DNA from 4 places in the Mucilaginibacter rubeus genome. Region 1 is predicted to be linked to each of the others. Evidence: riboswitches for the same ligand, from Rfam matches in the RefSeq annotation. Region 1 holds a riboswitch; each other region holds the start of a gene.
What was found. Region 1 has a riboswitch for S-adenosylmethionine ahead of DEO27_RS02395 (TlpA family protein disulfide reductase). Riboswitches for the same ligand answer to the same signal wherever they lie in the genome.
Positions count from the first base shown of each region.

Region 2: it holds a riboswitch for S-adenosylmethionine, as region 1 does, so the genes downstream of both, DEO27_RS10055 (O-acetylhomoserine aminocarboxypropyltransferase/cysteine synthase family protein) here and DEO27_RS02395 (TlpA family protein disulfide reductase) in region 1, are expected to answer to the same signal.
Region 3: it holds a riboswitch for S-adenosylmethionine, as region 1 does, so the genes downstream of both, DEO27_RS11715 (protein-disulfide reductase DsbD domain-containing protein) here and DEO27_RS02395 (TlpA family protein disulfide reductase) in region 1, are expected to answer to the same signal.
Region 4: it holds a riboswitch for S-adenosylmethionine, as region 1 does, so the genes downstream of both, metH (methionine synthase) here and DEO27_RS02395 (TlpA family protein disulfide reductase) in region 1, are expected to answer to the same signal.

Region 1 covers NZ_CP043450.1:583,945-591,808, forward strand. Annotated here, with positions in the region: gene DEO27_RS02370 (SusC/RagA family TonB-linked outer membrane protein) at 1-887, shown strand, start outside; gene DEO27_RS02375 (RagB/SusD family nutrient uptake outer membrane protein) at 912-2,459, shown strand; gene DEO27_RS02380 (helix-turn-helix domain-containing protein) at 2,596-3,411, shown strand; gene DEO27_RS02385 (YybH family protein) at 3,483-3,863, shown strand; gene DEO27_RS02390 (isocitrate lyase/phosphoenolpyruvate mutase family protein) at 4,004-4,780, shown strand; SAM riboswitch class I at 5,120-5,233, shown strand; gene DEO27_RS02395 (TlpA family protein disulfide reductase) at 5,345-5,911, shown strand; gene DEO27_RS02400 (SusC/RagA family TonB-linked outer membrane protein) at 6,281-7,864, shown strand, end outside.
Region 2 covers NZ_CP043450.1:2,452,224-2,460,087, forward strand. Annotated here, with positions in the region: gene DEO27_RS10045 (hypothetical protein) at 1-59, opposite strand, end outside; gene DEO27_RS10050 (trans-sulfuration enzyme family protein) at 158-1,276, shown strand; SAM riboswitch class I at 1,496-1,606, shown strand; gene DEO27_RS10055 (O-acetylhomoserine aminocarboxypropyltransferase/cysteine synthase family protein) at 1,855-3,174, shown strand; gene metX (homoserine O-acetyltransferase family protein) at 3,266-4,321, shown strand; gene DEO27_RS10065 (homoserine dehydrogenase) at 4,321-5,556, shown strand; gene DEO27_RS10070 (hypothetical protein) at 5,632-6,114, opposite strand; gene gpmA (2,3-diphosphoglycerate-dependent phosphoglycerate mutase) at 6,203-6,892, opposite strand; gene DEO27_RS10080 (acetate uptake transporter) at 6,997-7,587, shown strand; gene DEO27_RS10085 (SRPBCC domain-containing protein) at 7,611-7,864, shown strand, end outside.
Region 3 covers NZ_CP043450.1:2,918,419-2,926,282, reverse strand. Annotated here, with positions in the region: gene DEO27_RS11730 (serine O-acetyltransferase) at 1-578, opposite strand, end outside; gene DEO27_RS11725 (family 2A encapsulin nanocompartment cargo protein cysteine desulfurase) at 597-2,522, opposite strand; gene DEO27_RS11720 (family 2A encapsulin nanocompartment shell protein) at 2,506-3,426, opposite strand; SAM riboswitch class I at 3,572-3,694, shown strand; gene DEO27_RS11715 (protein-disulfide reductase DsbD domain-containing protein) at 3,791-4,237, shown strand; SAM riboswitch class I at 4,673-4,785, shown strand; gene DEO27_RS11710 (peroxiredoxin family protein) at 4,996-6,309, shown strand; gene DEO27_RS11705 (peroxiredoxin family protein) at 6,339-7,664, shown strand; gene DEO27_RS11700 (YceI family protein) at 7,745-7,864, shown strand, end outside.
Region 4 covers NZ_CP043450.1:6,090,507-6,098,370, reverse strand. Annotated here, with positions in the region: gene metH (methionine synthase) at 1-3,299, opposite strand, end outside; SAM riboswitch class I at 3,495-3,604, opposite strand; gene DEO27_RS24335 (Bax inhibitor-1/YccA family protein) at 3,739-4,473, opposite strand; gene DEO27_RS24330 (hypothetical protein) at 4,576-5,142, opposite strand; gene murQ (N-acetylmuramic acid 6-phosphate etherase) at 5,249-6,055, opposite strand; gene DEO27_RS24320 (S41 family peptidase) at 6,162-7,748, shown strand.

The DNA of each region.
Region 1 (7,864 bases):
TTACATCAAACATAGGCCGGTTTGATTTCTGGGGACATGAGTTTACCATTAACTCAAAAAACCTGGTTGGCGATTTTAAATGGAATACCGGCTTCAACATCTCGTTCGACAGGAATTTGGTGAAGAAGTTAGGAACTAACGACGCGCCGATTGGCGGCTATGGCGAATACTGGGACGATAACCGGACTGCTGTTGGCCACCCGATAGGTTTGTTTTATGGCTATATTAATACAGGCGTGTACATGACACAGCAGGAGTTTGATACCCAGCCGCACGATGCCACAGCCATGGTTGGTACCGCCCGTTTTAAAGATGTAAGCGGTCCGGATGGTAAGCCGGACGGGAAGATTGACAGCTACGACCGTACTTTTATCGGTAACCCGAACCCTACATTTACATATGGTATCACCAACAGCTTTAGTTATAAAAACGTTGATCTGAGCATTGTTATGGCCGGTTCGGTTGGCAATGATATCGCGGACGATGCTTTTCAATCTACCGAAAACCTCGACGGTGTATTTAACGTGCGTAAAGGTGTGGCAAACCGCTGGAGATCACCAGAAGATCCTGGTGATGGTATCTACCCCCGTACAAGAACCGGTACTACCGAAGACTTCCGTAATTTCACCAGCCGTCAGGTTTTTAAAGCTACTTACCTCGCCGTAAAAAATATCACCTTAGGGTATACTGTTCCGGTTAAAAAGCTCAAGTATTTCAGAAACCTGCGTGCTTACGTGAGTGCGCAAAATGCTTTCATTTTCACCAAATATCCAGGTATGAATCCAGAGGCGGGGCTTGCAGGTTTGAACGGCCTGAACCAGGGACGTGATTTTACAGGATATCCCATTCCGCGGATCCTTTCCGTGGGTTTAAACGCGGGTTTTTAATTGCAAACATTAATAAGACACACAATGAAAAAGATAACCTATATATTACTAACAGCAATGGTTTGCATGGCCTCCTGCAAAAAGGGAACGCTTGACCTTGTACCGCAAACCGCGCTTAGTTCGGCTTCATTTTTTAAAAATGCCGACCAGTTTAACCAGGCACTTACCGGTGCATATACAAACCTTAGGGGAGTGGCCTTTATGGGTATTTACATGGACGAAATGCGTTCGGATAATACCTTCTTCACTTTCTATTCTGCCGATAGGGGAACGTCAACCAGCGCTGAAGCTTATGCCGAGTTTATAGATAATTCTACCTCAAGCCAGGCGCCAAACTCGCCGGGCAACCGATACGGAAATGACTATGAAGGAATAGCTAAGTTAAACACGATTTTGACCAGGCTCGATAAATCTTCTCTTGCACAAACTGATAAAGACAAGATTGGAGGGGAAGCCTTGTTTTTACGCGCCTTTTATTACTATGATCTGGTTCAGCATTTTGGCGGAGTTCCGCTGCAGGTAGAAGAAGTAACGGATGTGAATGGAGCCTTTTTGCCGCGTAATTCGGTAGATGAGGTTTATACCCAGATATTAGCCGACTTGAACAAAGCCATACCGCTTTTACCTGTTGTTAAAGCATTCCCGCAATCGGGTCGTGCTACGCAGGGAGCGGCTAAAATGCTGTTAGGGTATGCATACATGTCAAAACCAAGTCCTGATTATGCCAAGGCCGAAGCCGCGTTATTGGATATAACCAAAATGAGTTACTCGCTTTTGCCTAACTATGCCAATGTTTTCGATCCTACCAACAAGAACAATTCCGAATCAATTTTTGAGGTACAGTACAAGGCAGGGAATGATGGGCAGCAAAGCGATTTTATCTGGCGATTTATTCCTAAAACTACCAACACCGAAGCTATACTTGGTCTACATGGTACTAATGCCCGTGGCAGTCTTGCCAGCGGCGGATGGAATGTACCAACACAGGAAATGGTTGACTCATACGAAAAAGGTGATTTGAGGTTACCTGCCTCAATTGCTGTGGCCGAAGGCACGGTAAATAACGAGGTGTTGACCACAACCGCCGTTAAAAGTCCTGTTGATTATAAACCAACTGCTGGTCTTGGTTATTACTATTTCATCAAAAAGTACCTGCACCCGCCATACCAGGTTGAATACAATACTGATGATAACTGGCCTATATACCGTTACTCGGGCGCATTATTGCTTTTGGCAGAGTGTTTAGTTGCCGAGAATAAAAATGGTGAGGCTTTACCATATTTAAACCAGGTAAGGTTAAGAGCCGGTTTACCTGCCCTTGCTCAGGCCACTAAGCTTAACGTGTCTAATGAAATGCGCCATGAGCTGGCATTTGAAAATCACCGGTGGACAGATCTGATCCGAAATGGTCAGGCTATTGATGCTATCACAGCCAAGGGTGTGCGTTTGAAAGCATTGTACGGATTTTTATTGCCATCTACTTTCCTGATTGATCAGAACAGGTTGATTTACGCTATTCCTTTCCGGGAGATCCAGATCAACAGCAAACTGACTCAAAATCCGGGTTATTGATTTATCCCCATCTAAATGCTATCATAAATCAGCCGTGCGATCATTGTAGATCGCGCGGCTTTTTTATGACTTTAAGCTTAAGAATGTTCCGTTTTTTACAATTCGGATGATTGGCCTGTATCTTATATTTGTGATAATGGTTTTTAAAGAGATTCTTCCGGGCCAAAGGCTGCAGCCGTACATCAAATGCTTCTACTTTTACGAATCTGATTCGGACAGGAGCTATGATGATATCGTGTTCCCAAGCGGCACCATGGAAGTGATCTTTAACCTTGGCGCCGGAAACTGGAAGTCAAAAAAAGGGGATACATTTTATACCACGCCTCCAGTTGAGCTTTGGGGGCAGATCACCAAGCCGCTGGCCATACAATCGGTAGGAAGAAATATCATGCTGGGCTTCCGTTTCTACCCACATTCGGCCGCTTATTTTTTTGACGAAAATGTAGCCGAGTTCAATAATGAAATTGTAGATGCCAGGCAGGTATTCGGCCCTAAATTGCAAACGCTTTATTCAAGGTTATTGGAGACTCCCGATCTGAACGCGAAGGTAGCCATGATTGAGGATTACCTTTGGAGCCGTTTATCTGTAACTGAAAAAAAGCACTCGAAGATCAAATTCATAGGTGACATCATAGGCAATCTTAAAAAGAGCTACAGCGATGATAATATCCTATCTATTTCCAACCGGCATAATATTTCTTCACGGCATTTAAATACCCTTTTTTCGCAGTATACTGGCATACCTCCCAAATTATTTTATAAAATAAATCGCTTTCAACATAGCCTTAACCTCGTAAACGCTGCCGAAGAAAAGCTGACCAATGTAGCTTACAGCGCCGGCTATTTTGATCAGGCCCATTTTATAAAGGAGTTTAAGCTTTTTACAGGACTTACCCCTAATGCCTTTGCCGCGCAGGCATCGCCAATAAACCAGATTTTGGCGGGCAGTTAATACGCTTCCGTTTTATACAATTTTGGGTTGTTAAAGCCATATAGTTTTGCTGATAATAAAAACACAGCAAAATGAAAACAGCAAAAACACCACAGGAAGTGCACGCCGTACTGGCGGCAGCTTTTAACACCAAAAACTTAGATGTAATTATGAATGTGTACGATGCCAACGGCATCATTTTCCCTGAACCCAGAAAAGAAGTATCAGGGCAGTCCCAGTTTGTAGAAGCAGTAAAAAGCATTTGCGCTGTTCCGGGCGTAATGGAAATTAAAACCGTTTACTGTCTACAATCGGGCGATGTAGCCGTAGGCCGATCGGAGTGGAGCATTACAGACAAAGGTAAAACCCAGGTTGCAGCAAAAGGCATCGAACTTATGAAGCAACAACCCGATGGCAGCTGGAAAATTATCATCGATCACGCTTTCGGAGCCGAAGCTAATCTTGTAGCATGATTAAAATTAAGAAAGAACAATGGCCGGTTTATCCGGCCATTGTTCTTTCACCTTTCACCTTTCACCTCAATTTGTTCCGTTTTATACAATTTTCAGAAAAGCAAGCGGGCTAATTTTGAGCATCAATAAAAAATAAGAAAATGAAAAACAGATTTAAAGAATTTTTAGCCCTGCATCATAATACAGAACTTCTGCAAATTGGTAACGTATGGAATGTACAAAGCGCACAGGTTTATGATAAACTGAATTTTAAGGCCATAGGCACATCAAGCGCGGCAGTTGCAGCTACATTAGGTCTTGCCGATGGTGAAGAAATGAGTTTTGATGATTATCTTTTTGTGATCAAACGGATAGCAGCATCGGCATCGGCCATTTTATCAGTTGATCTTGAAGCGGGTTATGGTAACACGCCTGAAGAGATCAGTGACAATATCATCCGTCTGCATAGTATTGGTGTGGCAGGTATTAACATCGAAGATTCGATAGTAATCAACGGTCAGCGCAGCATTGTTGATGCGAATGAATTTGCCGCAAAACTTAAACAGGTTACCGGTTTACTGGCGAAAGCAGGAGTGGAGGTATTTATAAATGTAAGGGGCGATTCATTTTTGCTTGGTTTGCCCAACGCGCTTGAAGGTGCCCTCACCCGCACTAAACTTTACCAGGATACAGGCGTACATGGTTTGTTTTTTCCTTGCATCACACAAATAAGTGATATCGAAAAAATAACCGCCTTATCCAACCTCCCCGTTAGCGTAATGTGTATGCCTAACCTGCCTGATTTTAAAGCGCTGCAGAGCGCCGGTGTAAAACGGATCAGTTCAGGTAATTTTTTAAACAGCATTATTTACCAGGAGCTGGAAAACAAAGTTGAAAAGATAGTCGCCGAAAATAGCTTCGCGAGCCTGTTTAATTAAGGTCTCCAAATTCCAACCATACGTTGTAAGGAGTTAACAAACTTTTTGCAAGGCATAGGGTTATTGTGGATGTAGATTTAATCTGCAAATAAGTTTAGGTTAAAAGTCCCTGCGGCGAGCGTTAGGGACTTTTTATTTATAAAGAATTGATCAATCGATATAAAAAATGCGTTTCCATAAAATGGAGGCGCTTTTTGCTTTAAAGATGGTATTATCGAAGCATATTGGCGCTGCAATTTTTACCCGGTTTAATTCATTTTATTGCAATAATTATATAAAGTCTATGGTTTTAGTAGAATATGTATATATTTGCACCATCAAATCGGTTCTTTGAGTATTTTATTATCAAGAAAGACTGAGGGAAAGGCCCTGTGATGTCTTAGCAACCTGTAAGCCCACTGTTATAAAGGTGCTAATTCCTGTCTGCCCAAATAGGGGTGGAAAAGATAATGTAATAAGCTATTGCCTTGTATTTTCAGGCTATAAGTACAATTCTTTTTCTCCCTTCACTTTTCTTGCTAAAAAATATTACTGAGTTGATATCACAATTTAAAGTGTTTAGCAATGAAGATTAAACTTTTACTTATTACCTGCCTGTTTTCCATAACAGCGCTATTTGCCTCAGCGCAAACAAACGCGGCTGCTGATCCGAACACAGATCGTGGTTACATCGTGAAAACAGGCGATATCGCCCCGGCTGATTTTGAGCTTGTGCTTACCGATGGCACTAAAACATCATTAAAGCAATTACGCGGTAAAGTGGTTATCCTGCAATTTACTGCAAGCTGGTGCAGCGTATGCCGCGAAGAAATGCCTCATCTTGAAAAAGAGATCTGGCAGGCTTATAAAGATAAAGGCCTGGTTTTAATAGGTGTTGACCGCGATGAACCGCTTGAAAAAGTGAAAGGTTTTCACCAGGTCATGAACATCAGCTACCCGCTGGCCCTTGATCCCGGTGCAGATATCTTCGGACGGTTTGCTAACAAAAAAAGTGGCGTCACGCGTAATGTAGTTATTGACCGCGATGGGAAAATTGTTTACCTCACCCGCTTGTACGATAAACAGGAATTTGCATCCATGCTAAAAGCTGTCGACGCTTTGGTGAACAACAAAACAGCATCTATCAACTAAATGAATGACGGCCACCCTGCTGGCTATCGATAAAGAAAGAATCTATCCGTACTTATTTAATACCCGTTTTTATGAAAACAAAAACTAACCCCTTACACAAAAACACCTTCGTCCCGGTAAGCCAATCGGCCTGCAAATCCATCTATCCATATATGCAAAGCATGCGTTGTTGCTGCTAATTCTTTACAGCATGCATGGTATTTAAATACGGACTTGCTGCAGCTTGCCGTAGCTTAATAATACCATCCCCTAATCAATTCTTTACTGTTATAACAGGTTATGAGTTGGGCAATTTATGCCTGCTAACGCGATAGCCATGCTTTTTGTACCGGTAAAGACATCAAAAAATTAATTCTCAATTATTAAATCATGTTAAAAATTTACAAGCTATTTCTGGCAATTTTATTGCCTTTCATTCTCGTCCAGACGGTTGCGGGGCAATCCGTTAAAATAAGCGGTGTGGTAACCGCCAAGTCCGATGGGCTGCCGTTGCCCGGTGTAAGCATATCAGTTAAAGGCACTACAACGGGCGCACAAACCAATGTTGACGGTAAGTTTACCATTAACGCCAAAGTAAACGATGTACTGCGGGTTAGCTATATAGGCTTTACCAGCCAGGACGTTACGGTTACAGGTTCATCAACCTTGAATATAGTTTTGGTTGAAGCGCCAAACTCGCTTAATGAGGTAGTTATAACGGCCCTCAATATCTCAAAAGATAAAAAATCATTGGGTTATGCAGTGCAGGGTTTAAAATCGAAAGATATCTCAGAAGCCAAGGAAACAAACTTTGTAAACGCGCTGGCGGGTAAAATTGCCGGTGTACAGGTTACCAACAGCCAGGGTGATATGGGTTCGTCCCGTATCGTTATCCGTGGAGAAACTTCTATCTCGGGTAATAACCAGCCCTTATTTGTGGTTGACGGTGTTATAGTTGACAACAGCCAGTTTTTAGGAAATAATGGTTCAAGGGATTTTGCCAATGCTATTTCTGATCTTAACTCTGAAGATATCGAATCGGTAAGCGTGCTGAAAGGCCCTAATGCGGCAGCGCTTTACGGTTCACGCGCGGCAGCAGGCGTTATCCTCATCAGGACTAAAACCGGTAAGGGCGCAAAAGGCTTAGGTGTTACCATAAACTCGAACACCAGTTTTTCAAACGTGCAGATCCTGCCTGATTATCAGAACCAATACGGGCAGGGTTCAAATGGCAAATTCAGCTATGTAGATGGTAAGGGCGGCGGCGTTAACGATGGTGTTGACGAAAGCTGGGGCCCTGCATTAGATGGCTCGCTGATTCCGCAGTTTTACTCAAATGGGCAGGCTGTGCCTTTTGTTGCCCATCCTGATAACGTAAAAGACTTTTTTAAAACCGGTGTTACATTGAATAATGGCGTCGCGATAGCAAGCAGCAGCGATAAAAGTGATTTCAGGTTATCATACAACAACCTGCACCAAACCGGTATTGTACCTAATACTTCACAAGGCCGTAATTCTTTCGCTTTAAACTCAAGCTATCGGATCAATAATAAATTAACAGTAAATACTATTGTTGATTATAGCAAAGATGACGCGGATAACCTTCCGGGCGCTTACGGAAAACGCGCAACCAGCACTATGCTACAGTTTACGTGGTTCGGTCGGCAGGTTGATATCAACAGACTTAAAAATTATAAAGATGCTAATGGCAATACCTTTAACTGGAACAACAGTTACTATAGCAACCCATACTGGCTGGCTTATGAAAACACGGTTGGTCAGCATAAAAACCACCTGATAGGTAGCATCGAATTGAATTATAAGATCATTGACGGCCTGTCTGCAAACTTCCGCACCGGAACAGATTATTATAACGACCGCCGCAAGATCAAAGTAGCTTACGGCACCAACGGAACGCCGTTTGGATCATACGAGGAAGATGCTTACAGCGTGAACGAAAATAATACCGAAGCC
Region 2 (7,864 bases), 1.9 Mb from region 1:
TTTTTGCAGGCTGTAAAGCCGGTTATAACAAGCAGGATCAGGATAAAGGTTCTTTTCATGCGGATAGGTTTTATAATCTATTCGGCTAAAAATGAAAAAACGCTACAACTAATAACAAATATTCTTTTTTACTTTGGGCGATATCATATTTCGAACCATGAAAACAGAAACGATAGCTATACACGCCGGTAACCATGTTGATGAAGCAACACGGGCCGTAATACAACCTATTATTATGTCAACCACGTTTGAGCGCGGCGAAGACGGTGGTTTCCCGGCAGGTTATATCTATAGTCGATCAGCCAATCCTAACAGGCATGCGCTTGAACATTTACTGGCCAAACTGGAGGGCGGCGTTGAGGCTGCTTCGTTTTCATCGGGCAACGCGGCTGGGATGTCCGTATTTCAATCACTTGAGCCGGGGACTCATATTATTGCTCCAGATGATATGTATCATGGCTTACGTAATCAGCTTAAAAACCTGTTTGCGGGGATATTAACGTTCGATTTTATCGATGTAAACGATACCGATGTATTGCAGCAGCATATTAAACCCGAAACAGGCTTGATCTGGATTGAAACACCATCAAACCCGCTGCTTAAGATAACTGATATAAAAAAAGTAGTAGCAATAGCCAAAGCAAAAGGTATTAAAGTTTTGTGCGATAATACCTTTGCAACACCAATTTGCCAACGCCCGCTTGATTTGGGAGTAGATATTGTAATGCACTCGGCCACCAAATATTTTGGCGGCCACAGCGATTTGATGGGCGGAGCCTTAATTACAGGCGAAACAAATGATTGGTGGACAAAGATCCGTCAGGTACAGGAAATGGGAGGTGCTATCCCCTCGCCTATGGACTGCTATTACCTGGTACGCAGTATTAAAACTTTGCCGTACCGCGTAAAAGGTCACGTACAAAACGCACAGTTGTTAGCCGAATATTTGGAACAATATCCTAATGTTGAGCAGGTTATGTACCCCGGTTTATCATCGCATCCACAACATGAAATAGCAAAAGATCAGATGCTGGCTTTTGGCGGGATGCTATCCTTTATAATTAAAGGCGATGAAAACGACACGCATAATATCATCAATAAACTGAAGCTGTTTATCAAAGCTACCAGTCTCGGTGGTGTAGAAAGTTTGATAGAACACCGTGCTACTGTTGAAGGGCCGGATACCAAGACACCCCGCAACCTGCTAAGGGTTTCGGTTGGTTTAGAGCATATAGATGATTTAATAGCTGATATGGAACAGGCTTTAACGCTTTAGGCCACTTGAGGTAAAAGGCGAAAGGTCAAAGGCAAAAGGTAGAAGCATGAAGGCGGGTTAAAAATTCCCTATTTCAAAAACCTTTAACCTTTCGCCTTTGACCTTTAACCTCATTTCTAAAATAAAATTTGGCATATTCCCAAATAACCCCTTATATTTGGAACATTATTTGGTAGCAATACCAACGTCGATCAATACTCCGCACATAGTTCGGGTTTTGATTTATAAAGAAGCGGCGAGAGATCAGGCTCAATGACCCGCTGGCAACCCTTCAATGTTGAAGAAGGTGCCAATTCCTGTCCCGGCAAATAACACCGGGGAATATAAATTTATAACCATGAAAAGTTTAATTAAATTTACGCAACACAACACTTTTTACGCCTTAAACGGTGACATACAACATATTGGCTCCTCTATTGGCTGTATTTGTATGTGTTGCTGCTGTTGATGCTTAGCACGCCCCTGTTTTCATTTCTCTGAAAAGAAGCGTGTGATGTTAAACCGGTTTTATCAAACCGGCTTTGTCAAAATCCATCTTAACAAAAAAATCTAAATTAAACACATTAAAAATTACAACTATGTCTACCTTAAAATTCGAAACCTTACAATTACATGCCGGTCAGGAAGTTGATCCAACAACAGGTTCACGCGCAGTACCACTTTACCAAACCACTTCATACGTATTTAACAGTGCCGAACATGGCGCCAATTTGTTTGCGCTGAAGGAGTTTGGCAATATATATACCCGCATCATGAACCCTACTACCGATGTGTTTGAAAAACGCATTGCGGCTTTAGAGGGCGGCGCTGCTGCTCTGGCTACAGCATCCGGTCAGGCGGCACAATTTATAGCATTAAATAACATCCTGCAGGCAGGTGATAACTTTGTTACTTCTCCTTTCCTGTATGGCGGTACCTATAACCAGTTTAAAGTAGCATTTAAACGCCTGGGTATTGAGGTGCGTTTTGCCAAAGATGATACCGCGGCGAACATCGAAGCACTTATTGACGATAAAACCAAAGCTATCTTCCTGGAGACGATAGGTAATCCTGGATTTACCATTGCTGATTTTGAAAAGGTTAGCGAAGTTGCAAAAAGGCATGATCTTCCTTTAATTGTCGATAATACTTTTGGCGCAGGTGGTTACCTCTTCCGCCCTATTGAACATGGCGCTAATGTTGTTGTTGAGTCAACTACTAAATGGATCGGCGGTCATGGTACCAGTATTGGCGGCGCTATTATTGATGCCGGTAATTACAACTGGGGTAACGGCAAATTTCCGCAGTTCACTGAACCGTCTGAAGGTTACCACGGATTGGTATTTAACGATGTTTTTGGCATCGGCGGCCCATTTGGTAACATTCAGTTCATCATCCGTGCCCGTGTGGAAGGTTTAAGGGATTTTGGCCCATCGCAATCGCCATTTAATTCATGGCTGAATATCCAGGGATTGGAAACCTTGTCATTAAGGGTGCAACGCCATGTAGATAATGCTTTGCAGCTGGCCAAATGGTTAGAGCAGCATCCTCAAGTGGCTACGGTAAATTACCCGGGACTGGAATCATCACCATACCACGACCTTGCAAAAAAATATTTAAAGAATGGTTTTGGGGGCGTATTATCGTTCGAGATCAAAGGTGATAAAGCGCAGGCCAGCCAGTTAATCAATAATTTGAAACTGGTTAGTCATTTAGCTAACGTGGGCGACGCAAAAACATTGATCATACAGCCATCGGCAACAACGCATCAGCAATTATCTGATGAAGAGCAGCTATCTGCCGGTGTTACGCCGACATCATTACGCGTAGCCATTGGTATTGAGCATATAGATGATATTAAAGCTGATTTTGAACAAGCTTTTGCAAAAATTAAGCAAAGTGAGGGTGAGTTAGTTTAAAAATGTATAGTTTTTTTAAGTGATATAGTAAACGTTATTACGGGCAGCGGCCAGAAAAAATCTGGTTGCGCCCGGAATAACAAATAGAAGAATGAACGCAGAGATATTTAAATACACTGATACTTTTGAATTTGAATCCGGCCGCGCGATTGAAGGTTTAGAGATAGGCTTTCATACCTATGGAAGGTTAAATAAAGAAAAAAATAACGTTGTTTGGGTATGCCACGCGCTTACTGCCAACAGCGACGTATTTGACTGGTGGAAAGGGCTTATTGGCGAGGGTTATTTTTTTAACCCTGAAGAGCATTTTATAGTTTGCGCCAATATTTTGGGTTCGCCTTATGGTACCACAAGTCCGCTAAGTGTTAACCCGGTTACGGGGCAGCCGTATTACCTATCCTATCCGCAGTTTACTACAAGGGATATGATAAAGGCACACCAACTGCTTGCCGATCATTTGCAGATCAATAATATCAGTGTATTGATAGGCGGTTCATTAGGTGGCCAGCAGGCTATGGAATGGGCAATCATCGAGCCGGAACGCATCAAAAATCTTATTCTGATTGCTACCAATGCCAAGCACTCACCATGGGGCATTGCCTTTAATGAATCGCAGCGCTTAGCCATCACTGCCGACCGTACTTTCTATAGTAACACGCCGGAAGGTGGTCAAAAAGGCTTAAAAGCAGCCCGGAGCATCGCGCTTTTAAGCTATCGTACTTATAAAACCTATGGTATCACCCAGCAGGAAGAAAGCGACGATGTGAAAGATGGCTTTCGCTCATCGTCATACCAAAACTACCAGGGCGAGAAACTGGTGAACCGCTATAATGCCTATAGTTATTGGTACCTGACAAAAGTGATGGATTCGCACAACGTGGGCCGTGGCCGTAACGGGGTTGACAAGGCGTTGAGCCTGATCAAAGCTAAAACATTGGTTATTGGTATTTCATCGGATGTGTTATTCCCTATTGAGGAGCAACAATACCTTTTCAGGCATATCCCGAAAGCTGCCTTTGCCGAACTGGATTCGTTTTATGGGCACGACGGATTTTTAATTGAAACAGAAGCATTAACAAACATATTTACATCGTTTTTTAAAACCGATGTGAAAGGAAAAATTATAGAACTGCAACGTACAGCGTAATGAGTAAAAAGTTAAATATCGGCCTCTTCGGATTTGGAGTTGTGGGCCAGGGTTTATATGATATCGTAAAAACAAAAAAGCTAAACATTGAGATAGTAAAATTTGCTATTAAAGATCCAACCAAAAAACGTTCTTTACCGGCTCATTTATTTACTACCGATAAAGAAGAACTGCTTAATAACCCGGAGATCAACACGATAGTTGAGTTGATCAATGATACCGAAGCCGCTTTTGAAATTGTTTCAAGGGCCTTAAAATCTGGTAAGAACGTAGTATCGGCCAGTAAAAAAATGATTGCCCTGCATTTGGATGAACTGATCGAGATCCAGCATCAATATGGAACATCGTTGTTATACGAGGGTGCAGTTTGCGGCAGTATCCCTATCATCCGTAACCTTGAGGAATATTATGACAACGAATTATTACACTCGATAAGCGGTATTTTCAACGGTTCATCAAATTACATCCTTTCAAAAGGCTTTATTGAAGGTTTAGATTATGACAGTGCCTTAAAACAAGCACAAGACCTTGGTTTTGCCGAAACTGATCCAACCAGTGATGTTGGCGGGTTTGATGCTAAATATAAACTGGTTATCGCGGCTGCCCATGCTTACGGTGTAGTGGTACAGCCAGATGAGGTATTTAACCTTGGCATCCAGAATCTTGCCGCTGCAGATCTGCAATATGCCCGCGAAAAGAACCTGAAAATTAAACTGGTGCCTGTAGCTAAAGAACTTGACGACCGCAACGTTGCCCTGTTCGTGTTGCCAAAATTTGTAAACGATAAAGAGTTTTTATACAACGTTGAGTACGAATACAACGGCGTAACGGTACAGGCAGCTTTTGCCGATCAGCAATTCTTTTTCGGAAAAGGCGCTGGTGGCCACCCTACCGGCTCTGCTGTACTGTCGGATATAGCGGCTTTACGCTATAATTACCAGTACGAGTACAAAAAGGCAAAAGAAAAAACAGATCTTAATTTTACCAATAACATTGAATTAACGGTTTATCTGCGTTATGATGATGAAGAACTGGTTGAAGCGCTGAACTTCGAACACATTAATGAGCGCTACTATTCAGGTAATTACAAATTTGTTATAGGAAAAATCAATTTACAAAATCTGATCGCCAACCAACAACGTATATCTGACAGCAAGGCTTTCGTAGCCTTTGCCGATCAGCTTACGGGGGTCAGCTTAGCATCGGCAGCTAAACAGACAGCTGAAGTTTTTTAGTAGATTCCTTCGGTTGTTTTAATATAAAAAGGCTTCTCTAAACGGGAAGCCTTTTTAGTTACATGCCGGTTAATTTCATTTGGCAAAATACGCTCCTATTCTTTTGGCAAAAGCTACTGTAATTATGCCGATGAATATTTTTGAGCCCTCAGCTATAATGTTGCTTTGTTCGTTACCATTAATAAGCGTATACATATGATATAAGAAATCAGGCGCGGTGCTAACTAACAGAAGTCCGCCAATTATCACCAGGGATATTTCGTAAATAATATTTCGCTCTGCAAAAAGCTTAGCATTTTCTTTATAATCACTTTCCCGGGTGATCCAGCGGGTAATTCTTTTTGTGCCGGCAATCAGCAGTATAGCCAATACCATCAGGAAAATAAAGTTTAAAGAATTTACAAGTACTAAATTTTCATGGTCGGTAGGCTGTTCACCAGGCGAACCCGTATGATTGCCTATAAAAGTGATTAGGTTCGGAAGTTTAGAGATATCGGCTACCAGCAGGTAGATGCCCAATACTTTAATGGCGACCTCATAGATGTCGGATTTTTTCATTCGCTTTAATTAGGGATTAATTGGTTTATGGCTTACAAGGTAAACAATTGTACCACAAGTAAAAGAGAAATGAAGGTCCGGGGGGTAATTATTCCAGGTAATAATGCCTGATCCTGTTCAAACCCTCATCAAGTTCATAAACCAGGGGTACGGCGGTAGGGATTTCCAGGGAAGTTACTTCTTCGTCGTTTAAATTATCAATATATTTTATCAGCGACCGTAGGCTGTTGCCATGCGCCACTATAATAACCTTTTGATTGCGCCGCATAGCCCTCACAATTCTTTCATTCCAAAACGGCAGCACCCTATCCATCGTTTCACTAAGGTTTTCAGTTAAGGGCAATTCACGCTCGGTTAAATCTTTATATCTAAGATCATGGCCCGGGTACCGGGGATCTTCTTTAGTTATAGCCGGCGGATGTTCATTAGGGTCGCGGCGCCATTTTAGTACCTGCTCTTCCCCGTATTGGGCAATAGTTTCATCTTTATTTAACCCCTGTAAGGCTCCATAAAAGCGTTCGTTCAAACGCCATGATTTTTCAACCGGGATCCAAAGATGATCCAGCTCCTCAAGCATGTAATGCAATGTCTTGATCGACCGTTTCAGGTACGATGTAAAGCCGATATCAAAGTTATAGCCATTTTTATTCAGGATTTTTCCGGCGTTGTGGGCTTGCTCATACCCTTTGTCTGATAGGTCGACATCTTCCCAGCCTGTAAAACGGTTTTGCTGATTGAAAACACTTTCGCCGTGGCGGATTAATACTAATTTTTGCATAGGTATTTAGTTAACGCAAAAGTAAGTTAAGGGTTGTGAAAAACTTGCTTAATATTTATAAATCAGTTAGCTTGCGGTACAAACCAAATAAACTAAAACCTATTATGATCCCTACTACACCAGTACCGGTGAAGGATGGCATTGCCAATCCGGCGCCGCTTGGCCTGTGCGCTTTCGGTATGACAACCGTTTTATTAAACATTCACAATGCCGGCTTTTTTGAAATGAATACCATGATCCTGGCCATGGGTATATTTTATGGTGGATTGGCACAGGTAATTGCCGGTGTTATCGAAGCGAAAAAGAATAATACTTTCGGGCTTACAGCATTCACCTCGTATGGTTTTTTCTGGCTTTCATTAGTTGGCTTGCTGGTGATGCCTAAGCTTGGCTGGGGTACTGCTCCGTCTGAAGGAGCCATGATTGCTTACCTAAGCATCTGGGGTGTATTTACCTTCCTGTTGTTTTTTGGTACGCTAAAGCTCAACCGTGCATTACAGTTTGTTTTTGCTTCGTTAACTGTGTTGTTTTTCCTGCTGGTAGCAGGCGATGCTACCGGAAACGCAGGCATCAAGCACCTGGCTGGATATGAAGGTATCATTTGCGGTGCTTCGGCTATCTATACCGGTATTGCCAATGTGCTGAATGAAGTTTACGGAAAAACTGTTTTACCTATTGGCCCGGTGAAGGTTTAATTTTTTTCAGCTAAATTGCGTGGGTGAAAGATTATAAAAAATATTACAGCATACCGGCCACTCCCGAAGAGATCTATATGGCCATCACTAATCCCATTACCATCGAACTTTGGACTGGCGAAGTAGCGCAAATGTCTACCGAACCCGGCACCGAATTTTCTATGTGGGATGGCAGCATTGTAGGTAAAAACCTCGAATTTGAACCTAATAAAAAGGTTGTTCAGCAATGGTATTTTGAGGGACAAAGCGATAACTCTATTGTGACCATCAAACTGCA
Region 3 (7,864 bases), 2.3 Mb from region 1:
TAAATCGTAACATACTTTCCAATAATGCTTGTTGCACCAATTACTATACCTGTGCCATGATCTATGCAGAACGGTACTCCAATTTCTGCTTTGGGATGGATATCTACACCGGTTTGGCCATGCGCGTGCTCAGATAATATCCTGGGTAAAATAGGGATGTTTAGCCGTGTAAGCTGATGCGCTATGCGATAAACAGCTATAGCGTAAAAGCCAGGGTATGAAACAATAACCTCATGTACACTGGTCGCTGCCGGGTCTTTTTCATAGATCATGGAGGCATCCTTCCGCAGACGGTCGTAAATTTCGTTCAATGAATCGTAAAACGAAGCTACGGCAGCCTCAATATCAAGATCCTTTGGATCGAGGTAGCTAAGTAATATGTTTTCAAGATCTATCTGGTTCTTTTTCAGGTGCCCGCCGTATATCGATAGTTTGTTGGCATGGTTGTTCGGGAATAGAAACTCAAACAGATCAGACAGCCAGCCAACGCACTGTCTGATCTTTGGAGTAGCTTCCCACTCGGCTTTATGAGTTTCATAAAGCAACTGTATAAAACTGTCAAGCTTATCGTCTTTCATTGTGGTGGTTTTGGTGGTTTATCTTTTAAGACTGTGAAGAGTATTTACCAACAGGTCAATTTCGGCACAAGTATTATAGAATGCCAGTGAGGGCCGCACTGTGGCTTCAACACCAAAGCGCCTTAAGATAGGCTGGGCGCAATGGTGACCTGAACGTACGGCGATGCCTTGTTCATTTAAAGCATGACCAACTTCTTCGGTTTTGTAGCCCACAAGCACAAATGATAATACGCTGGCTTTTTCTTTTGCGGTACCAATCAACCGGATCCCTTTTACTTCTTTTAGCAGATGAGTAGCATATTCAAGCAGGTAATGTTCATACTGGGCGATAGCAGGCATGCCCAGCCGGGTAACATAGTCAATAGCCGCACCAAGACCAACCGCGTCTGCAATGTTACCGGTTCCGGCCTCGAAGCGTCCGGGTGCATCATGGTATTGGGTGTATTCAAAAGTAACATCCTTGATCATGTTACCTCCGCCTTGCCAGGGTTGGGTTTGATTGAGCAGCTCTTCTTTGCCGTAAAGCACACCTATACCTGTAGGGCCGAACACTTTATGTCCCGAAAATACAAACCAATCGGCATTTAAAGCCTGTACATCAACCGGCATGTGCGATACAGACTGTGCGCCGTCAACCAATACTTTGGCCCCGGCCAGATGTGCGAGATGAACAATTTGAGCGGCTGGCGTGACCGTACCTAAGGCATTTGATACCTGTGTAAATGAAACCAGTTTGGTTTTAGGGCCAAGTATTTTTACATATTCGTCAAGGATGATCTGGCCATCGTCATCAACGGGGATCACTTTAATTTTTACACCCTTTTTAGCCGCCAGCTGCTGCCACGGAACTATATTAGCGTGGTGTTCAAGCTGGCTAACAACAATTTCATCACCTGCAACCAAATTTTGCTCTCCCCACGTTTTGGCTACAAGGTTGATGGCTTCGGTTGCGCCACGTACAAAAATGATCTCGTTAATTGATCCCGCGTTCAGGAAGGTTTGCACTTTTTTGCGTGCGCCCTCGTAAGCATCCGTTGCCCTTGCCGCCAGTTCATGGGCGGCGCGGTGGATATTTGAATTTTCGTGCTCGTAAAAATAGGTAATGCGCTCAATCACCTGCCGGGGCTTTTGGGTAGTGGCTGCATTGTCAAGCCATACCAATTGTTTCCCGTTCACCTGTTCTTGTAAAATCGGAAAATCGCGCCTTACAATGTTTACATCAAACGGCGGACTGATAATGCTACTGATACCAACCTGCTTAACCCTTTTCTCGTCGGATTTTACTGCCGGTAATCCATGGCTATCCGATAAAAAATAAAAAGGGATTTCGGTAGCGGAAGGTGCACCGTTAAATGGTAGCACTTTTGAAGGTCCTGACGTACTAATATTGCTTAATATCTTCTTCAGGTCCGCTTCAAAACCCTGGTCTTGTTGATAAGGCAAGTGGAGCAGATTTTGGGGAGCGGTTGAAAGCTGCTCAACCTCGAAATTTTGCTTTAAAGCCACATTAGGTATCAGATCTGTTTTTACCAAATATGAGTCGTAACCAAAGCTGGGTTTTGAGGGCAATTGCGCTCCAAAAGTGTTAACCGGGCTATGCCGGACAGGCTCCGAAGCATTAGTATGTGCGCTTAAATTAGGATCCGCGAAACTGGTTTGCGGATCCTTCAGGTTAATGGCATTATTCTGATTAATAGCCGATGGCGAAACACCGCCACCGCCAATAGTACTTGATGGTATTGACGTAGCTGGTACGTTGGCCTGGTGTTGCGGCCCCAATAAATCAGCATCACCTATACTGCCCGGCAATGGAAATACTTCCGGCGTTTGCTGAGCTGGCAATTGATTTACAATGCCGCCCGGCCCGGCCTTAAAAAACTGGTTGGCCAGTTGTTCCAGTTCCTGCAGACTGGGCAGGTTATCCGGATTAATATTTGTACTCATAATAGTTACCTAAATCAACATCTTCCAAAACAGCTATAGCATCATCAACTAAAACAGCTAATGAGCAGTAAAGCGATACCAGGTATGAAGCAATGGCCTTATTGTTAATGCCCATAAAGCGCACCGATAATCCTGGTGACTGTTCGCCCGGCAAACCAGGCTGAAACAGACCTACCACGCCCTGGCGGCTTTCGCCTGTACGCAAAAGGATGATCTTTGATTTGTTATTTACTATAGGTAGTTTATCGGATGGGATAAGCGGGATCCCTCGCCAGGTAATAAATTGTGACCCAAATAAGGATACTGTTGGCGGCGGCACACCACGGCGGGTACATTCGCGGCCGAAAGCGGCTATCGCTAATGGATGCAGCAGGAAAAATCCGGGTTCTTTCCAAACTTTAGTGATCAGTTCGTCAAAGTCATCCGGAGTAGGGGGGCCGAGCCTTGTTTTTATCTTTTGCGATGAGGCTACGCTGCTCAATAAGCCATATTCAGGATTGTTGATCAGCTCGCTTTCCTGGCGTTCTTTAACAATCTCGATAGTAAGGCGTAACTGCTCGCTGATCTGGTTATAGGGTTTACTGTACAAATCAGATACCCTGGTATGCACATCTAATACTGTATTTACTGCGCTCAGGTTATACTCCCGCGGGTTTTCTTCATAATCAACATAGGTAGATGGCAGCTCACGCTCATCACGGTTAGAGCAATCAACTTCTACATTATTAGCATCAACAACTTTGTTTAAACGATAAACGCCTGATTCAACAGGGATCCAGTTTAATAAATGTGTTAACCAGCGAGGGGTAATGGTTGATAACTGCGGAACGGTACGGGTGGCTACTGCTAACTGTCTGGCGGCTACGTCGCCGAGAGCGGTTTGTTTTTGTTTTTGATCGGGCATTTTTTAATAAATGAAATAAGTGTTTAAAGCTGATTTGGTGGTGCTTTCAATGTTTAACACCTGCTTTGCAATGATATAAAATAAATTATATAAAATCTATAGGAATTATAGATTTTATTGTATGTTTGCATCATCAGTTCTTTAACACTTATCCAGAAAAGACGGAGGGAAAGGCCCCATGAAGTCTTGGCAACCTGTACAATACCTTATATTGTAATATTGTAAAAGGTGCTAATTCCTGCTCCCGGCAAGGGGAGAAAGATAAGATGCTACAGGTTTATACAAATATCTCCACAGCTCTTTTCCTGGTAAGTTTACTGAACCCCAAAAAAGAAGAGAATAAACCACATCATCACTATACCGAATGAAGAAATTCATACTTACCGCTTTAACTTCTGTTATTGGCACTGTGGCTTACTCGCAGATACTTGCTCCGGTAAAATGGTCGTACGCGGCAAAAAAGATTGACAAAGAGCAAGCCATCGTTTTTATAAAGGCCGATATTGAAAAAGGCTGGCATATCTATTCGCAGCGTGTTGCTGATGGCGGCCCGGTAAAAACTTCGTTTACGTTTGATAAAAGCGATGACTATACATTGAGCGGAAACACTTCAGAACCTAAGGCTGTCAGTAAGTATGAAAAGGCGTTCAGTATGAATGTGCAGTACTTTGAGCAATCGGTAATTTTTCAGCAAAAAATAAAACTTAAAAACGGGCAAACTTCGGTTAAAGGCACACTAAATTATATGGTGTGCAGCGACAAGCAATGCCTGCCTCCTGAGGATGTAGAATTCAGCGTCCCTGTAAAATAAATAGCACATAATAATAGTGTTTAACAGATCAATAGCCACCAACTGAACTGTTAAACGGATGTTGAAGCGGTACAAAAACCGCTTTAAAAACTAATACCATGAAACCGAAAACGAATATTATCACTAACGCCTTTAAACAGAATGGTGGCGCCCTTTTCTGTTGTTACCAGTATTGTTAATTAGCGCAGTTTGTGTCACGGAAAATTGATCCTGAAATAAGATCAACATCCTGGCTGTACTAAGTGCGTTGCTTTGCTATGGTGGTAAAACAGGCGTGTGCTGTACAGACCAGGATGTTTATTGTTTACAATATAAGATTTTAATGAAATTCAATTCTAAATAAAAAATATTCTACTAAATCTATAGATTTTATTGTATTTATCATATTTATTACTATCTTTACAGCATTCTAATTAACCCCACCATTAATTAGTTGATTTATAAAGAATAAGGGAGAGGAAGTCTCGATGATCTTATAGCAACTTTTCAGCAATGAAATAAGTGCTCAAACTTTTTTGCAGGGCGATGTTGCTGTGCAAATATAAATTAACTAAACACCATGAACACTAAACATGACTATCCGCAGCAGCAGGCAATTGCCATAAGGCGATGTTGTTGTTTTGCACAGCGCCTTTTCTGGTTTTAACAACCGGTTCCTGAAATTTTATTGCTCCATTTTTTAGGGCCTCACAGGGTCACGTGGCATTGCTATGTCTAATTTTTAATCAAATCAATAACAATAAACTAAAACTGATAACATGAAAACAACAAATTACTTAACTAAAGCAAAAGTGTTGAGCATCGCGCTTTTGCTCGGTACTGCGGGCGTATCGCATGCCGATCCTAAGCCTAAATTTATTAAAGAAGGCAAATGGCGTGGCGAATTTACCGTAAGCGAATCAAAAGTACCCTTCAATTTTGAGCTGAAAGGAAAAGATGCTGAACATGCGGTATTTACGCTTATCAATGGCTCCCGTCGTGATGATTTTCATGTAAAATCTATCGGCCAGGATTCGGTTTACATCAAAATGAACACCTATGATGCAGCCTTGGTTGCCAAAGTTGAAGACGACGGATCTTTAACCGGCGAGTATCGCAGCCTGGTTCCGGGCTTCAGGGGGAATTCGCTGCCATTTAAAGCAGAATATGGTAAAACTTACCGCTTTGTTGAACCGGGAAAAGACGTTGCCCCTACGGCAGACCTGAGCGGCAAATGGGAAATCAAAACCTACAGCAAAGAAGCCGTTCCTGCATCCATCGCCCTGTTGAAACAAAAAGGTAATAAGCTTACCGGCGTGGTAATGACCGTAGTAGGTGATACGCGCGAGTTGGAAGGCACTGTACAGGGCGATGAATTTGCGTTGAGCGGTTTCACAGGCCCAAGCCCATTCATTATTAAAGGTAAGATCAATGCTGATGGTACATTGAGCGGTGAACAGGGTTTCGGGATCTATAAAAACCTGAAGTTTGACGCCGCCAAAAAAGCCGAAGTTGAATTGCCGGATCCTTATAAATTAACTTTCCTGAAAGAGGGTTATAAAAAGCTTGACTTTTCGTTTCCGGGGATTGATGGTAAACAGGTATCGTTGAGCGATAACAAGTATAAGGGTAAGGTGGTGATCGTGGAGATCATTGGTACCTGGTGCCCCAACTGTACAGATCAAACCGTGTTCCTATCGCCATGGTTTAACAAAAATCATAACCGTGGGGTAGAGGCCATTGCTTTAGGCTTCGAGCAAAAAGATAGCCTGGAATATGCTAAATACACGCTGGGCAAGCTGCGCGATAAATATGCTATTAACTACGATATCGCTTTTGGTGGATTAGCCGATAAGAAGCTGGTATCGCAAAAACTACCTGCATTGAACAAGTTTATCGCTTTCCCCACTACGATCATTATCGACAGAAAAGGTGACGTAAGGGAGATCTATACAGGCTACACCGGCACCGTAACCGGCAAATATCATGAAGATTACGAAAAGAAATTCAACAAGCTTTTAGACGAGCTTATCGCGGAGCCGGCGCCAGAAACTGCTGCCGTTGTTGATCAGCCGGCACGTCAAGGTAAGTAAACAACTATTAACTATCTATAATTTATCAAATGAAAACACTCAATTTAATTACTTCATTCAAATGCCTGACAGTAGGGTTGCTGTTGAGCAGTACAGTGTTTGCGGCCGATAAAAATCCGCCGGTAAAATTTATCAAAGAAGGTGTATGGCGCGGCGTGTTTACTGTAGCCGAAACAAAAGTTCCTTTTAATTTTGAATTGAAAGGTAAGGATGCGGAACATGCTACCTTCACGCTCATCAATGGTACCCGTCGCGATAACTTTCATGTTAAGCAGGTAGGCAAAGATTCGGTATTTATTAAAATGAATACGTATGATGCCGCACTGGTTGCCAAAGTAGAAGATGACGGAACCTTAAGTGGCGAATACCGCAGCCTGGTGCCGGGTTTCAGAGGGAATTCACTACCCTTCACCGCCGAATACGGCAAAAGCTACCGTTTTGTTGAGCCTGGTAAGGATATTGCACCAGCCGCCAACTTAACCGGTAAATGGGAGCTGAAAGTTTACTCGAAAGAGCAGGTACCTAACAAGATAGCTGTCCTGAAACAGACTGGTAATAAATTAACTGGTGTAATTATGCAGGTAACCGGCGACAGCCGCGAGCTGGAGGGTACTGTACAAGGCGATGAATTTGAGCTGAGTGGCTTTACCGGTCCGAGCCCTAAAATTTACAAGGGGAAGATCAATCCGGATGGTACGCTGAGTGGTGAGATAGGCCAAGGCATTTATGATAACACCAAGTTTGATGCCGTAAAAGACGATAAAGCCGAACTACCTGATCCGTACAAATTAACTTACCTGAAAGAAGGTTACAAAAAATTGGATTTCACTTTCCCTGACCTGAACGGTAACCCGGTTTCATTAAGCGATGCCAAGTATAAAGGTAAGGTTACTATCATAGAGATTGTGGGTACCTGGTGCCCTAACTGTACCGATCAAACCGTGTTCCTTTCGCCATGGTTTAATAAAAACCATAACCGTGGGGTTGAGGCGATAGCTATAGGCTTTGAGCAGAAAGACAGTTTAAAATATGCACAGTATACTTTGGGCAAGTTGAAGGAAAAGTACGATATCAAGTATGATATTTTATTCGGTGGCTTGGCCGATAAAAAGTTAGTATCGCAAAAACTGCCCGCTTTGAATAAGTTCATAGCATTCCCGACTACTATTATCATCGACAGGAAAGGCGACGTAAGGGAGATCTATACGGGGTATACGGGTACAGTTACCGGTAAATATTACCAGGATTACGAAAAGAAGTTTAATAAACTGCTTGATGAACTGATAGCCGAACCCGCACCGGCCAACCATGCAAATGTTGTTGAAAGCAATAACGAAACCTTAAAAGGAAAATAAACAATAAACTGACACCTGACCCGGCTAAGGGTAAAAGCTTTGCCGGGTTTATTAAAACAACTTATTAACGATAACCCACCATGACAAAATTTACTGGCGCTGTATTATTTACAGCATTTATATCTCTTACTTCGTTCACATCTCCTGCGATAAAAACGGTTAAACTTACCAAAGGGAAATCAGGTATTATCAAAACTGCC
Region 4 (7,864 bases), 2.1 Mb from region 1:
GCTTTGGCCATGATGCTGTTATAATCGTCATGATCGCGCTCAAATTCGGCAACCAACTCGTCGCAACCTAAACCGGTTGTTACCGCGAAGCCGCCGAAATAATCAGGCACACCGCTTTCTTTCGGCGCTATGAAATCAGACAATGCATAATAAGGGTCGTTCTTTACCTTTTCGGCCTGTTGGCGAAGGGTATGAATGCGATTTAAAACAGTTGTGCGGCTTTCGTCGGTATAAAGCTCAATGTCATCACCTACGGCATTGGCCGGCCAGAAACCTATTACGCCTTTCGCGGTAAATAGTTTTTCATCAACAACGCGTTTCATCAATACTTGTGCGTCGTCAAACAGCTTTTTAGCTTCGTCGCCTACGTACTTGTCTTCAAATATCTTCGGATAGCTGCCGCGCAATTCCCAGGTATGGAAAAACGGTGTCCAGTCGATATAAGGGAGCAACTCTTCCAGCGGATAGTTTTCAATTACCTTAGTGCCTGTAAATGCAGGTTTCGGTGCCACATCGCCATCAAGGCTGATCTGGAATTTTCCGGCACGGGCCTCTTCAATGGTCACAAAACGCTTGTCTGACTTTTTATTAGCATGTGCTTCACGGGCTTTAGCATATTCATCTTTAATACCCTGGATATAGGCATCGCGATTATCTTTACTCATTAGGCTGCTGCATACCGTAACACTGCGTGAAGCATCCAGTACGTGAATAGCCGCGCCCGAATATTGCGGAGCGATCTTCACCGCTGCGTGGATGCGTGAAGTGGTGGCGCCACCAACAATTAGTGGAATGGTGAAGTTTTCGCGCTCCATTTCTTTGGCAAAATGCACCATCTCGTCAAGCGATGGCGTTATCAACCCGCTTAAGCCAATAATATCAACGTTTTGCTTTTTAGCTTCTTCAATAATGCGTTGCGCAGGCACCATTACTCCAAGGTCAATAACTTCGAAGTTGTTACAGGCCAGTACTACGCCAACTATATTTTTACCAATGTCATGCACATCGCCTTTTACGGTGGCCATTAAAACCTTACCGGCGTTCGAGCGCTGATCGGCACCTGCGTTATTCTTTTTTTCTTCTTCGATGAAGGGCAACAGGTAAGCCACGGCCTTTTTCATTACACGGGCCGATTTAACTACCTGCGGCAGGAACATTTTGCCCGCACCAAACAGGTCACCTACTACGTTCATGCCATCCATCAGCGGGCCTTCAATTACTTCAAGCGGCCTTGCATAAGCCTGGCGGGCTTCTTCCACATCGTTATCAAGGTATTCAACAATGCCTTTTACCAACGAGTGCGACAGGCGCTCCTGAACGGTGCCTTTACGCCATTCTTCGTCACGTACAATCTCTTTGCCTTTACTTTTGATGGTATCGGCAAACTCCACCAGGCGCTCTGTAGCATCCTGGCGACGGTTAAGCAGTACATCTTCAACCAACTCAAGCAGGTTTTTAGGAATTTGCTCGTAAACTTCAAGCATACCGGCGTTAACAATACCCATATCCATACCCGCTTTAATGGCGTGATACAAGAATGCCGAGTGCATAGCCTCGCGCACAGTATTGTTACCCCTGAAAGAGAACGAAATATTACTTACCCCACCGCTCACCTTGGCGTGAGGCAGATTTTGTTTTATCCAGCGCGTAGCTTCAATAAAATCAACCGCGTAGTTATTATGCTCTTCCAAACCGGTAGCTACGGTAAGGATGTTGGGGTCAAAAATGATATCCTGTGGCGGGAAGCCTACTTCGTTCACCAATATATCGTATGATCTTTTACAGATCTCGATACGGCGTTCTAATGAGTCGGCCTGACCAACTTCATCAAATGCCATTACTACGGTAGCTGCACCATAGCTTAGTATTTTGCGGGCTTGCTCTTTAAACTTTTCTTCGCCTTCCTTAAGGGAGATAGAGTTTACTATACCCTTACCCTGTACGCATTTCAAACCCGCCTCAATCACTGTCCATTTAGATGAATCGATCATGATAGGCAGTTTGGCTATGTCCGGCTCAGATGCAACAAGGTTCAGGAACTTTGTCATCACCGCTTCAGAGTCGATCATGCCCTCGTCCATGTTAATGTCGATAACCTGGGCTCCACCTTCAACTTGCTGCAGCGCAACAGATAGCGCTGCCTCATAATCCTCGGCCAAAATCAGTTTAGAAAACTTGGGCGAACCGGTGATATTGGTACGCTCACCCACGTTTACGAAAATGCTTTCGGGCTTAATGGTAACCGATTCCAACCCGCTCAGACGCATATCCGGCTCAATTTCAGGGATAGGGCGCGGGGGGAAGGATGCAGCTTTATCGGCAATGCATTTGATGTGATCGGGTGTGGTACCGCAACATCCGCCTACGATATTTACCAGCCCGGCTTTAATGAAATCATCAACCTGGTGAGCGGTTTCGTGTGGGGTTTCGTCGTACTGGCCAAACTCATTTGGTAGGCCTGCGTTTGGATAAGCCGAAATATATACGCCTGCTTTTTCAGAAAGTTCGGCAAGGTGCGGGCGCATTTCCCTTGCACCTAAAGCGCAGTTTAAACCTACCGATAGCAGGTTGGCATGACTTATCGAGTTCCAGAAAGCCTCAACCGTTTGCCCCGAAAGGGTACGGCCCGAAGCATCGGTAATAGTACCCGAGATCATGATACCACCCGAATCCCTGAAAGCAGGGAAATCCTTTCCGGCAGCTTTACATTCATCCTCATAACGTTTTATGGCGAACAGGGCAGCCTTGGCATTCAGGGTATCAAAGATGGTTTCAACCAGCAGCAAATGCGAGCCGCCGTCAACCAAACCACGCACCTGGTCATAGTAGGCATCGGCCAGATCATCAAACGTAACAGCGCGGTAGCCCGGGTCATTAACATCAGGCGACAATGAAGCGGTGCGGTTTGTTGGCCCGATAGCGCCGGCGACAAAGCGCGGCTTTTCGGGATTGCGTTGGGTATATTCATCGGCTACCTCGCGTGCAATACGGGCGCCTTCATAGCTTAATTCGTATGCCAATTCTTCCAGGTGATAATCGGCAAGGGAAATTACCTGTGTGCTGAATGTGTTGGTTTCAATAATATCAGCCCCTGCATCCAAATATTCGGCATGGATAGCCTTAATAATGTCTGGGCGTGTGATATTGAGCAGGTCGTTATTGCCCTGCAGGTCGCTTTTATGATCGCGAAAACGCTCGCCACGAAAATCCTTCTCCGTGAGCTGGTACCTTTGAATCATGGTACCCATTGCTCCGTCAATCACCAGGATGCGTTTCTGTAATTCTTTTCTAATGTCCATTTTTTGAGATGTGAGATATGAGATGTGAGATATGAGACTGGAGAAAATTCAGCACTCAGATCTTTATCTCATATATCTGATAAAAAGACACTAAACAGACGATCTGAAAAAGCAAAAACTATCTCAAATCTCAAATCTAATATCTCAAATCTAAATAAAAGCTTATCTCGAAAAGTCGGGTGTTATTATGACTTTCGCTTATCTGTCCGGGCGCTTAATTGCTGCCTGGTAGAATGTAGCACCTTGTGAAGCACAGGTTGCTAAGACATCGCAGGGTCTAATCCCTCCGTCTTTCTCCATAAGCACTGCAAATTTGCGCAATAAAGTTGTCATTTGCAAGTGTATAACAAACGCTATATATCATAACTAAGCCACATTGTTAAACAAAAAAAGCTGCCTTTTGCGGAGGCAGCTTTCTGAATAATTTCTTTTGGGTTGATTATCGCCTTCTGCCGCCAAATAAGCGAAGAACGAAAAGGAAAAGGTTGATGAAGTCAAGATATAGAGTCAACCCACCCATTAGCGCCATTTTCTTGGCAGAAGCGTCGCCGTACTCTATACCGGCGCCAATGCGTTTAAGTTTCTGAACATCGTAAGCGGTTAAACCGGTAAACACTGCTACACCAAAATAGCTGATGATGTAATCAAAAGCTTCGCTGTGTAAGAACATATTTACCAGAGAGGCGATGATGATGCCAATCAGCAACATGATCAGGATACCGCCAAAGTTGGTCAGGTCTGTTTTTGTAGTATAACCGGCAATAGCCATTACACCAAAAACCAGCGCGGATACGCCAAAAGCTAATGTTACTTTTGATGCTGTGTATATCAAAAGGATATAGCAAAGGCTCATTCCTGTTGCGGCAGCGTATGCAATAAATAACAGCGCAAGTACAGGATATGACAAGCGGTTTAAGCCAAAGCGCATAATTAAAACAAATGCCAAAGGCAAAAACATAACTATCATGCCCAACCCGGTTGAGTGACCTGTGTTAAAATCAAACAGCAGGTTTAATAATTGAGGTGTACCGGCAAATACAAACGCGCAAACGCTTGAAATACCTAAGGCAACAAACATCCATAAAAATACACTTGCTATAAATTTACGTGATGCATCCTGTTCGTTTAATTGTATTACGTTTTTATAAACGTATTCGGGATCTTTAAATTCCATTTTGTGTTAAAAATTATACTACGAATTTATGAATAAAAAGTGAATGTCAGGTGAAGAATGCGTGTGTGCCTTTCCATCTCGTCATTGCGAGGTGTGTTAGCGTTAGTTTAAACGACGCATCAGCTGCTCTTCTACCTTTTTGAAAACCTGTACGGGTTTTAGGGTGCGCCAACCGAGGTTATCCAATTCGCCACCGAAGTTAATGTAATAGTCGATGTTGCTATTTTTAAACTCATCTATCACATGTTCGCGGAAGTTGATGCCTGCTATCCAGCCATCCTCTACATCCTGAAACCATTCTTCATAATAACAATCATCACTTGAGTGAAAGTTCAAAACGTTTTCACCTATCAGGATAAAATGCGTGATGCCATTATCTATCATGAGGTCAAGTAGTTCGCGCTTTAACAGCATGATGTCGTTGTTGATAGCGTCATTCCATTCGCCAATTAATTCAATGATGGTGTAGCCTTTATCATAGTCGGCAAAAAGCACCTTAAGGTAAAGTGTATTGGAGCCGAACGAATCCCATTGCGGGTGCAGCAGGTAATTATACACCTGCTTATCAAATTCAAACTCGCTGTATTCGGTTGCGTAAAAAGGTGAAAACTCATCTTCCGATGCTACGTAATCATCTCTCCAGCGGTAATATGGTTCAATATCGTGCATGTTTTAATTCGAAATTTGTCTGAACCTGAATTTTTTGAATTTGAAAATTTATCGAATGCAGTAGAGCATTTTCAAATTTCCAAATCAGCACATCTTCAAATTCAGTTTATTTTTTAAAATGATCAACAGCGCTTCGTACGCTGCCGTATTGTTTCAATAGCCCGGCTGCTTCTTCTTCATTCAGCCCGGTTTCGTCCATAACCATGCGGGTGCCCCTGTTCACCAGTTTGTGGTTGCTTAATTGCATATCAACCATCCTGTTTCCTTTTACGCGGCCAAGCTGTATCATTACGCTTGTGCTTAGCATATTTAAAACTAATTTTTGCGCGGTGCCGGCTTTCATACGGGTTGATCCCGTTAAAAACTCGGGTCCGGTAACTACCTCAACCGGGTATTGTGCTGCCGCCGCTACCGGGCTGCCGCTATTACAAACAATGCAGCCGGTAACTATATTGTGTTCGTTGGCCGTTTTTAAGCCGCCAATCACATAAGGCGTAGTGCCCGAAGCAGCAATGCCAACCACTACGTCTTTATCATTTATATTAAAAGCTTCCAGGTCTTTCCAGGCTTGTACGGCATCATCTTCGGCAAATTCAACGGCTTTGCGGATAGCACTGTCGCCACCGGCTATCAGGCCCACAACCATATCAAACGGCACGCCGAATGTCGGCGGACATTCTGAGGCATCAACTACACCTAAACGGCCACTGGTACCGGCGCCTATGTAAAACAAACGACCACCGTTTTTCATCCTTTCGGCGGTAATGGTTGCCAGGGCTTCTATTTGTGGTAGTGCCTTTTCCACAGCAAGGGGAACGGTTTTATCCTCGTTATTAATGTTTTCTAAAATTTCACGTACGGTTTGTTTTTCGAGGTTTTTATAGTGCGATTCCCTTTCGGTGGTGGTTTCCATAGCCTATTTTAAAATATTTTATAACAAAATTCGGTAAAATTCATCAAATGCAAGGATGCAGGTAAAAAATATTGGCCTTGCAATTGTTAACTTTGTGTTATAAGTTATGAAGAGGACCGCGGGTGTAATTTTCCGGACAATGATCCTGCTATTTTTGGGGATAATGATAGGCTTGTTGCTTAACAGGGATTTTGCGACCCATAACCTCGGCCTTTCATTTACAGCGAACAGCAAAATTGCCAAGGTGCTGCAACTGGTCGACCGTAATTATGTTGACAGTGTAAACATTGACAGCATTGAAGGTGTATCGGTTAATAATCTGCTTCAAAACCTCGACCCGCATTCGCTTTACTTACCCAAACAGCAGGCACAATCTATAAACGAACGGTTGGATGGTGGCTTTAACGGTATCGGTATCGAATATCAGCTGCTGCGCGATACGCTGATCATTACGCAGGTTTATGCGGGCGGCCCGGCCGAAAAGGCTGGGTTGCTGGTAGGCAGTAAGGTAATTAATGTTGATGATCAAAAGTTTTCGGGTAGCAAGCTTACAGCAACCCGTATCAATAAAGTTTTTAGGGGCGATAAGGATGAGGAAATAAAACTGACCGTGGTTCCGCCTTTAAGCAATGATTTAAAAGTGCTTAGTGTTAAACGCGACCATGTAGATTTAAGCAGTGTTGATGCCGCATATATGGCCGATGCTAAGACCGGTTATATCAAGATCAGCAAATTTTCGGCTACTACCGATGTTGATTTCAGGAAGGCTTTAACCGAACTGAAAATTGACGGCATGGATAAACTACTGCTCGATCTGCGTGGCAATGGCGGGGGGTACCTCAATGCTGCTACTTCCTTAGCTGATGAATTTTTAACCGAAGGAAAACTGATAGTTTATACCAAAGGTATCCATGAGCCCCGTACCGATTATTTTGCTACCGATTCGGGCATGTTCCAGAAAGGGCAACTTACTGTGCTTATTGATGAGTATTCGGCCTCGGCAAGTGAAATTTTAGCCGGTGCATTGCAAGACCTGGACAGGGCTACTATTGTTGGCCGCCGGTCGTTTGGTAAAGGCCTGGTGCAACAGCAATTTGCTTTTGACGACGGTTCGGCAGTGAATTTAACGGTGGCGAGGTATTATACCCCTTCGGGCAGGTCTATCCAGAAATCATACAAAAATGGGGTTGACAGTTATCGCAATGAGCTGGCCCAGCGCATGCAAAAGGGCGAGCTGTTTTCGGAGCAAAGCAACCTGAATGACAGCGTTTTCAAAGGAACCCCATCATATCATACTTCAAGCGGTCGCAAGGTTTTTAGTGGCGGAGGTATCATGCCCGATGTTTTTGTACCGGCAGATACCAGCAAATTCACTCCGCTTATCCAGGATTTGAGCCAGCAGCAATTGTTTACAGCTTACGTTATCGACCGTCAGCAACCATTGCTAAAGAAATATCCTACCGAAGCGGAGTTTTTAAAACAATATGCCGTTAGCAACGATGACGTGGATAAATTTATCCTGTATGCTTCGCAAACCATTAAAGAGATGGATTCGCGTGAAGTGAAGATTTCGAGGGATCCGATCAAAACTATTCTAAAAGCCCAGACGGCGCGTTTTAAATGGGGAGATAATGCCTACTTTAAAGTGATCAATGCCGATGATGTAACCTTTAAAAAAGGGCTGGAGCAGTAAAGTTCTAATCAAAAATTGTCATTTCGAGTGAGCTGTGGGAGGACCTGGCGCAGGGGCGAAAGAGAAATCTTGTACGCCATAACCTTGTAGATACAGGTCGTACAAGATTTCTCCTC